Regions from separate parts of the Stenotrophomonas oleivorans genome, predicted to be linked through region 1. Evidence: riboswitches for the same ligand, from Rfam matches in the RefSeq annotation. Region 1 holds a riboswitch; the other holds the start of a gene.
What was found. A riboswitch is a leader RNA that binds a small molecule or an ion and turns the genes downstream of it on or off. The one in region 1 is predicted to bind thiamine pyrophosphate.

Region 1 (4,936 bases):
GCCAGCAGCAACGCCGCTGCGATCAGCGCCACCGCGATGCCCCAGGCCAGCTTGCGCTTCAACGGCGGATCGCCTGCCTCGTCAGTGGACATGCTGGCCAGTACCAGCACCGCCGAATCGGCTGATGTCACGAAGAAGATCATCAGCAGCACCAGTGCGATGCAGGAAAGCAGCAAGGGCAGCGGCATGCTGTCAAACAGGGTGAACAGCACCGTTTCATAGCCATTGCCCAGCGCCTGCACCAGGTCGGCGTGGCCGAAGATCTGCGCCCACAGCGCAGTACCACCAAACACCGCGAACCAGAAGAAGCCCAGCACCGTGGGTGCCAGCACGACGCCGATGACGAACTCGCGGACGCTGCGCCCACGCGAGATGCGCGCGATGAACGAGCCGACGAACGGGGCCCAGGAAATCCACCACGCCCAGTAGAAGATGGTCCAGTCCGCTACCCATGTGCTGCCCGAGAACGGCGACATGCGCAGGCTCATCGTCACCAACTGGTTGAGGTACGACCCCAGTGTGGTGGTGAACGTATCGAAGATGAATCCGGTCGGGCCCAGCACCAGTACGGTGGCCGCAAGAAGCGCGGCCAGCGCAAGGTTGAAGTTGGACAGCCACTTCACCCCGCGCTCGACTCCGCTGGCGGTGGACGCCATGTACAGCACGAACGCGATGGCGATGATGGTCAGCTGCAGTGGCACACCCGCGTGCAGGCCGAACACGCGTTCCATGCCGGCAGCGATCTGGATGGTGCCGAAGCCCAGCGTGGTGGCCACGCCAATGGCAGTGGCAACAACCGCGGCGATGTTGACCACGCGTCCGATCCAGCCGCGATGGTGCCGGCCGATGATCGGTTGCAGCATGTCACTGACCAGTCCACGGCCATTGCGGTTGAACTGGAACCAGGCCATCGCCAGGCCGATCAGCGCGTAGATTGCCCATGGATGCAGGCCCCAATGGAAGAATGCATAGCGCATCGAAGCCCGCGCCGCGTCCATGCTCTGCGGTGCGAGGCCTTCCGGAGGCTTGGTGAAGTGGGAAATCGGCTCGGCGGCGCCCCAGAACACCAGGCCGATGCCCATGCCGGCGGCGAACAGCATCGACATCCAGCTGGCGCGCGAGAACTCCGGCTCGGCATCTTCACCGCCGATGCGCAGGTTGCCGAAGCGACCGAATGCCAGGTACATCAGGAACGTCAGTGCCAGGAACACGACCAGAAGATAGAGCCAGCCGACACTGCGGATGACATCGGCCAGTACCGACTGCACCACGGTATTGAAGGGGCCGGGTGCAACACCGGCAAGCAGCACCAGAAGCAGAACCAGTGCGATGGAAACGCGAAACACCATGAAGGAGCTTCTCCGATCAAGGGATTGAGGGGAGCGAGCAGAGCTTGCTGCGAGGGGCCGGCGACATGCAGCACAGACCGGGCAGGGGCCGCGAAGGCGGCGGGGAAACACCGGCCGCAGCGGCACGATGCGCGTGCACGTTACTGAATGCGATGTCACGGTTCTGTTAATACAGAAACAGCGGATCCACGCCGTGCGTGGATGGAACAGCCAGGAGCTGCAGTGCGTTCTATGCTCTAATGCACACCAAGAAGCGGGGGTACCGCGGCCATGTGGCCACGGTTGAGACAGTCCCTTGGAACCTGATCCGGCTCATACCGGCGTAGGGAAGCTTTGCAGTGCAGCCATGCCCGGACTCCGCCCAAGGACCGTCCGGGCGCGGCAGCAGTGCGCCGCCGCTTCGTCCCTGACCTTCCTGGACGATGCCCGATGAACGCACAGCTCTCCGCCCTGCAGCAACAGGCCCAGCAACTCTCCGAATCCGTGACCCGGCCCATTCCCGGCTCGCGCAAGATCCACGTGCCCGGTTCACGCCCGGATCTGCAGGTGCCGATGCGCGAGATCGCGCTGACCCGCACGCCGACCTTGTTCGGCGGCGAAGAGAATGCACCGGTGACCGTTTACGACACGTCGGGCCCGTACACCGATCCGGAGGTGCGCATCGATCTGTCCGCTGGTTTGCCGGCACTGCGTCGCGGCTGGGTGGAAGAACGCGGTGATACCGAGCGGCTGGAAGGACTGAGTTCTTCGTTCGGTCGCGATCGCGAGCATGACCCGAAGCTCGATGCGGTGCGCTTCCCCGCGCGCAGCCTGCCACGCCGTGCGCGTGCAGGTGCCAACGTCACCCAGATGCACTACGCGCGCCGCGGCATCATCACGCCGGAAATGGAATTCGTCGCCATCCGCGAGAACCAGCGGCTGGACGTGATCCGCGATGCCGGGCTGCTGCAGCAGCACCCGGGCGAGGCGTTCGGCGCGTCGATCCAGAAGATCATCACGCCGGAGTTCGTGCGCGACGAAATCGCCCGCGGCCGTGCGGTGCTGCCCAACAACATCAACCATCCGGAAAGCGAGCCGATGATCATCGGCCGAAATTTCCTGACCAAGATCAACGCCAACATCGGCAACAGCGCTGTTTCCTCGGGCATTGCCGAGGAGGTGGAGAAGCTGGTGTGGGCGATCCGCTGGGGCGGTGACACGGTGATGGACCTGTCCACCGGCAAGCACATCCATGAGACCCGCGAGTGGATCATCCGCAACTCGCCGGTGGCGATCGGTACCGTGCCGATCTACCAGGCGCTGGAGAAGGTCGATGGCCGCGCCGAAGCACTCACCTGGGAGATCTTCCGCGACACACTGATCGAGCAGGCCGAGCAGGGCGTGGACTACTTCACCATCCACGCTGGCGTGCTGCTGCGCTATGTTCCGCTCACCGCCAAGCGGGTCACCGGCATCGTCAGCCGCGGTGGCTCGATCATGGCCAAGTGGTGCCTGGCACACCACAAGGAGAACTTCCTCTACACGCATTTCGAAGACATCTGCGAAATCATGAAGGCCTACGACGTGACCTTCTCGCTGGGCGATGGCCTGCGCCCGGGCTGCATCGCCGATGCCAACGATGCCGCGCAGTTCGGTGAGCTGGAGACGCTGGGTGAGTTGACGAAGATCGCCTGGAAGCACGACGTGCAGACCATGATCGAAGGCCCCGGCCACGTGCCGATGCAGCTGATCAAGGAGAACATGGACAAGCAGCTGCGCGAGTGTGGCGAAGCGCCGTTCTATACGCTGGGCCCCCTGACCACCGATATCGCACCGGGCTACGACCACATCACCAGCGCGATCGGTGCGGCGATGATCGGCTGGTTCGGTACGGCGATGCTCTGCTACGTGACGCCGAAGGAACACCTCGGCCTGCCCAATCGCCAGGACGTGCGCGACGGCATCATGGCCTACCGTATCGCCGCGCATGCGGCGGACCTGGCCAAGGGACACCCCGGCGCGCAGGTGCGCGACAACGCGCTGAGCAAGGCGCGCTTCGAGTTCCGCTGGGAAGACCAGTTCCATCTCGGGCTGGACCCGGAGAAGGCCAAGGAATTCCATGATGAGACCCTGCCGAAGGATGCGCACAAGCTGGCGCACTTCTGCTCGATGTGCGGCCCGCACTTCTGCTCGATGAAGATCACCCAGGACGTGCGCGACTACGCTGAGGCCGGCATGAAGGAGAAGTCGGAAGAGTTCCGCGCCGCCGGCGCCGAGGTCTATCACCAGGGCTGACGTGTAACGGGTAGTGCCGGCCGCTGGCCGGCATTCCGTCGTGCGTGGGACCGGGGAGAGTGCCGGCCAGTGGCCGGCACTACCGCTCATCACGCCGCTCCCGGCTATCCTCCGCCCATCACCCTGGGGAAGGACGCCATGCCCGTTGCCATCACCACCCGCTGGCTGGCCATTGCCCGCCGCCATCCTTCGGCCTGGCTGCTGGGTGCCCAGTTGATCGCGGTGCTGCTGTATCCCGCACTTGATGACACCGCCGGCGGCCGTGCGGCACTGGGCATGTTCGGCATGGCGGTACTCGGCCTGGCGCTGTGGGTGGTCCAGCGCAGTCCGCTGGGCACCTGGCTGGCACTGCTGCTGGCCATTCCTTCGGTGGTGTTCTCGCTGGCCGGCGCACTGCTGGATCGCAGTGCGCTGCTGACCACCGCGCAGCTGCTGGAAAGCCTGCTGTACTTCTATACGGCCGGTGCGCTCATCGCCTACATGCTCCAGGACCATAAAGTCACCCGCGATGAACTGTTCGCAGCAGGTGCGACATTCACGTTGCTGGCGTGGGCCTTCGCGTTTGCTTTCGCCGTGTGCCAGCAATGGTATCCGGGCAGTTTCCAGGGCACCGGTGGTGGCGCGCAGCGCACCTGGATGGAGCTTCTTTATCTGAGCTTCAGTTTGCTCTCGGGTGTTGGCTTGAGCGACGTTGTGCCACTGCATCCGCAGGCGCGCGCCTTGGTCATGCTGGAGCAGTTTTCAGGCGTGATGTACGTAGCTTTGGTGGTTTCGCGACTGGTTGGATTGACCATGCTGCGGCGCATGTGAAAATGAACGCCAGATAAAAATTTCGCGCCCCGCAGGGCGCGAATGGTGCTGCAGATTATGTGAATTCGTCGGCGAGAGAGAGCCTGGATGTCGACCACGCGATAGGCGAGGTAACCCGCATAGGCTAGTATTCGCCCGCTTCATTGTTTTTGCGGTATGCGCCGATGCTTTGTGCGGAGTCTGGCTTTTTGCTGTTCCCAGGACGGGAGGGTATCGAAGGCAAACGCTGCCCCGGACCTGTCTCTACTGTGTAGCGGAAAATGAACAGCAGTGAAAACCAGCCCCCCGGATTCGATCGGATCCGGATAGGAGAGTGCACTGTCACTCTGTCCTCGCGCGAAGTCGAGGTCGTGGGTGCGCGTCGCCCGCGTCGGCTGACGCCGAAGGCGCTGGGCGTGCTGCGTGTGCTGCTGCGCCAGCCGGGGCGTGTTGTCACCCGCGATGAACTGTTCGCGGAAGTCTGGCCGGACACGCTGCCGACCAATGATGTGCTTACCCAGGCC
Region 2 (4,936 bases), 1.0 Mb from region 1:
AACTCGAATTCGACAGTTTGGGCGACGCCCAGGTCGACGCCGACCTGCGCGCGACATTGCAGTCCGCGCCGTTGCAGGCCGCGCCACCAGCCGACATGCGTCAGCCGCTGCGGCTGGGCCTGCTGCTTACCCAGTAGATCCACGCCATGCGTGGATGCGCCTGGTAGATGCCGGCCTTGGTCGGCAGGTGTGCGCCAACCAAGGTTGGCGACTACCGGTAAGCCCCAAGCCACGCATGGCGTGGCGCTATTGATCTTGCGGGTGCAGTAGATCCACGCCCTGCGTGGATGTGTTGGGTAGATGCCGACCTTGGTCGGCAGGCGTGCGCCAACCAAGGTTGGCGACTACCGGTAGCCCCAAGCCACGCATGGCGTGGCGCTACTGATCTTGCGGGTGCAGTAGATCCACGCCCTGCGTGGATGTGTTGGGTAGATGCCGACCTTGGTCGGCAGGTGTGCGCCAACCAAGGTTGGCGACTACCGGTAAGCCCCGGCCACGCATGGCGTGGCTCTACTGATCTTGCGGGTGCAGTAGATCCACGCCCTGCGTGGATGTGTTGGGTAGATGCCGACCTTGGTCGGCAGGCGTGCGCCAACCAAGGTTGGCGACTACCGGTAGCCCAAGCCACGCATGGCGTGGCTCTACTGATCTTGCGGGTGCAGTAGATTCAGGCCCTGCGTGGATGTGTTGGGTAGATGCCGACCTTGGTCGGCAGGTGTGCGCCAACCAAGGTTGGCGACTACCGGTAAACCCAAGCCACGCACGGCGTGGCTCTACTGATCTTGCGGGTGCAGTAGATCCACGCCCTGCGTGGATGTGTTGGGTAGATGCCGACCTTGGTCGGCAGGCGTGTGCCAACCAAGGTTGGCGACTACCGGTAAACCCCGGCCACGCACGGCGTGGCTCTACTGCGTTGCCACCTGCGGTTCACGCGCGGCTGCGCTCCATGCGCGCAGCCCGAACACGGCCAGGCCGAGGAAGAACACGTACAGCGCTGCGGTCACGTGCAGCGACTTGAACAGGTAGGCACCCACGTACACCACGTCCACCGCGATCCACACCCACCAGCAGGCCACGTGGCGGCGCGCCTGCCACCACTGGCCGACCAGGCTCAGCGCGGTCAGCATCGCGTCCAGCCAGGGCAGTGCGGCATCGGTGAAGGTGTGCATGGCCGCACCCAGTGCCACGCCGCCGCACAGGCCGATGGCCAGGTCGCGCAGCAGCTTGCCGCGCGCCAGTGGCACGATGCGGACGCTGCCCTCGTCGGCGGCGTGCTGCCGCCAGTTGAGCCAGCCGTAGACCAGGAAGCCACCGAAGGCGACCTGCAGCAGGGTGTCCGAGTACAGCTTGGCCTCGGCGAAGACCAGCCCGTACAGCGTCACCGACAGCAGGCCGACCGGCCACGCCACCAGCCGGCGCTTGGCCATCAGCCAGACGCCGAGGATGCTGCACAGCGCGGCGGTCCACTCGAGCATGACGCCGCTCACAGCGCGAACGTCACCGACAGGCGGGCCTGTCGCGGTGCGCCGGGGAACAGGTAGTAGTCACCGCCGCTGCTGCCGGTGTCGCGCCAGTAGAAGCGGTTGAACACGTTGTCCACCGACAGGTTCCAGGTCACCGCACGTTCGTGCAGGCGATGCTGGAAGCGCAGGCCGGCATCGAACACCGAGTAGTCCGGTGCGCGCACACCACCATCGGCGCGGGCGACGTTGGCGCCTGCATAGCGCCAGCCACCGGTCACATCCAGGCCCTGCACGAACGGCAGCGCGTAGGCCACGTGCACGCTGGCGCGCACCTTCGGCACGTTCACCAGCTGATGGCCTTCATAGGCCGGCGTGCCGGTGTCGCGCGCTCGTGCCTGCAGCATGCTGGCGCTGGCCACGATCTGCAGCGCATCGGTCAGCTGGCCGTTGGCGGTCAGCTCCAGGCCGGTGTGGGTCTGCGTGCCTTCCTCGACGAAGGTGTAGCCGACGTCGCTGTTGTCCGGCCTGGCGTACTGGTACGGCTGCGAAATGCGGAACACGGCTGCGCCCAGCGTCAGCGCCTCGACCGGCACGTACTTCACGCCCACTTCCAGCTGCCGCGACTGCACGGACGGCAGGAAGGTGTCGGCGTTGCTGGTCCAGAAGGGCGCTTCCTGGCCCAGCGAGATGCCGCGCACGTAGCTGGCATAGGCGTTGAGCTGGTCGGTAGCCTTCCACACCACGGCGGTCTGCGGCAGGAAACGCGACAGGCGGCTGTGCCGCTGCGGGGTACCACGCTTGTCGTAGGCACGCTCGTCCAGGCGCACGAAGCGGCCGCCGGCCAGCCACTGCCAGTCATCACCGAAGCTCATCCGGTCCAGCGCGAAGAACGCGGTCTGGCGGCTGTCCAGGCGTCGTGCGGACGGCTCTGGCATCTTCGGCGACGGCGCGAACACCGGCACCTGTGCGTCGTGGATGTTGCTGGTGCCGACGTACTCGTTGACGCTCGGGCGCTTGTCTACCGTGCGGCGGAAGTAGTCGGCACCGATGGTCAACTCATGGCCGACGCTGCCGGTCTCGAAGCGGCCACGCAGCTCGGCACGGGCCTGCTGGTTGCGGCGGGTGTCGTCCGGGCTGCGGTAGTCGTACACGTCGTAGTCGCCATTGGGCGCGAAGTAGTTGCCTGGCACGCTGCCATCGGCGCATTGCGTGGCGTAGTAGCAGCCGTAGGCGAAGGCGACGTTGTCATCGATCACCGAGCGGCTGTGGCCGACCGAGACGCGCGACTGCCAGGCATCGTTGAAGTCGTAGGTGTGCAACGCGGTGATGTTGGTGCTGGCGATATCCACCGGGCGCTGCCACGGCTGGTAGCCGAGCAGGAATTCGCGATCCACGCCGTGCGGCAGCTCACGCGCGCCCAGCAGCTGGTAGCCGGACACCGAACGCTGCGAGCTGGTCTGGTAGTTGGCATCCACTTCCAGCTTGCCGCGTTCGCCAATCAGCCAGTCGGCGGCCAGCGAGTAGAAGTTGCGACGGCCATCGGCGTGCTCGACGTAGGAATTGCTGGAATCCCATGCGGCATTCAGGCGCAGGCCGAAACGCGGGGTGATCCAGTGGCCGACATCGACGGCGACGTAGCGCGAGCCTTCCGAGTCGGTACCGAGCGTGGCGGTGCGCACTTCGGCCGGGCGCTTGCCGATGTAGTTGATGATCCCGCCGGGCGCCATCACACCCGCGGCCAGGCCGGCTTCACCCTTGAGGATCTCAACCGACTGCACGTTCTCCAGCGCCAGGCGCTGTTCGCCGGCGATGGACAGGCCGTTGAAGCGGTAGCCGGTGGCGGCATCCAGCGCAAAGCCGCGGATGGCGACGTTCTGGTAGTAGCCCACCGGCGCATACGCATCACCCAGCGAGGCATCGTTGCTGGCCAGCTCGGACAGCGAACGCACCTGGCGGCGGTCGAGATAGTCGCGCTCGAGCACGTTCACCGAGGCCGGGGTGTCCTTCCAGGACCCACCACCGAAGGCGTTCACGCGTGAGGTATCGGCCTTCGGTTTGCCGGCCTGCACGCGTACCGCCGCCAGTTCGGTGGGCGAGCGCTCGGCGCCGGTGGCAGCCGCATCGGGGGACGCCTCGGCCTCGCTGGCGTGCAGCGGCAGCGCGGCGCAGAGGGCGAGGGAGAGCAGAGTGGGGCGCAGGCAGCGGTTCATTCGGTTCGTCTTCGGACAACAAGGGAGACGAAGCGACGGCGCGCAGGTGCACCGGCCCATGACGGGGGTGTGGCTGCGGCTCAAAGCTCCCTACGCCGGTGCAAACCGGATCAGGTTCCAAGGGACTCTCTCAGCCTGGCAGATCCAGGCACCCCCGCTTCAGGTGACCATTTCACTACAAATGGTACGGATTTGCGAGCCGGTGCCCTTCAGGCTGCCGCGTGCAACGCCTGCAGCAGTGCCTGTCCCGGCGCGCTGTGGAACCACGCCGGATGCCCCAGCATGAACGGCTGCCACGCCACATCCGCGTTTGCGGTGGAGCCAGTGATGCCTTCGAAGTACTCCACTTCGGACAGTGCGAAGTCGAAATGGACCATCGGCAGCAGGTCGGCCAGCAGCTGCACGCGTGCCGCCGACAGCGGCAGCACCTCGCGGTAGCCGTCGAGCAACGCCAGTGCGATGTCGATGCGCACCGCCTCCATGCCGCGCTCCAGTTCCAGCCACGCCACTGCGTTGCGCTCGATCGCGGTGGCGAGGTCAAACAGTGCGCTGGTGGGCGAAGCCAGGCCGAAATCCAGCACGGTGCTGACCTGCCCGTCGCGCCACAGCAGGTTGGAGACATGCCAGTCGTTGTGCGCCCACAGCCGTGGCTCGTCGCGCAGGCGCTCGGCCAGGCCCGTGTGCCAAGGCAGCACGTCGCGCTGCAGCTGTGCTTCCCACGGAATGCGCGCGAGATAGCGGGCCAGCCCCGGTCGTGTGGGCAGTTCGGCTTTGATCGCGGCGATGGGATCGTCGGCGCGGATCAGATCGTCGCGCGCGACCAGCAGATGGGTACTGCGCTGTGGCGCGTGATAGCTGGCGGCGGCACGGTGCAACCGGGCCAGCATGCGGCCGGCTTCGCGGGCCTGCGCGACATCGGTCAGCAACGACCACGACACGGCATCGCGGTACAGGTCCTCGCCCACGCCCACGGCATGCAGCTCGAAGGTCCATTCGCCGTGCTCGACTGCGGTGTGGCCATCGGCTGCCGCAAGCAACTGCACCACCGGTACGCCGGCGGCAGCGAGATGGGCGATGAAGTGGTGTTCTTCTTCCAGGCAGGCCGCACTGCGCACACTGTGGTGGTGGCGCTTGATGAACACCGCGCCGCCCCTGCCATTGACGATGGCAGCGGCCGAGAGTGGCCGCGGGCTGTGCCAGTGCGGATGGCTGTCCGCATCCAGCTGCGGAAAGCGCCGGCGCAGCCACGCGAGGTCTGCGGTG

Region 2: it holds a riboswitch for thiamine pyrophosphate, as region 1 does, so the genes downstream of both, MG068_RS00695 (TonB-dependent siderophore receptor) here and thiC (phosphomethylpyrimidine synthase ThiC) in region 1, are expected to answer to the same signal.

What each region holds. Positions count from the first base shown of each region.
Region 1 covers NZ_CP031167.1:3,704,390-3,709,325, reverse strand. The annotation lists gene MG068_RS17200 (BCCT family transporter) at 1-1,349, opposite strand, end outside; TPP riboswitch at 1,595-1,696, shown strand; gene thiC (phosphomethylpyrimidine synthase ThiC) at 1,779-3,623, shown strand; gene MG068_RS17190 (ion channel) at 3,762-4,433, shown strand; gene MG068_RS17185 (winged helix-turn-helix domain-containing protein) at 4,694-4,936, shown strand, end outside.
Region 2 covers NZ_CP031167.1:151,962-156,897, forward strand. The annotation lists gene MG068_RS00685 (hypothetical protein) at 1-137, shown strand, start outside; gene pnuC (nicotinamide riboside transporter PnuC) at 906-1,475, opposite strand; gene MG068_RS00695 (TonB-dependent siderophore receptor) at 1,484-3,673, opposite strand; TPP riboswitch at 3,744-3,839, opposite strand; gene MG068_RS00700 (phosphotransferase enzyme family protein) at 3,883-4,936, opposite strand, start outside.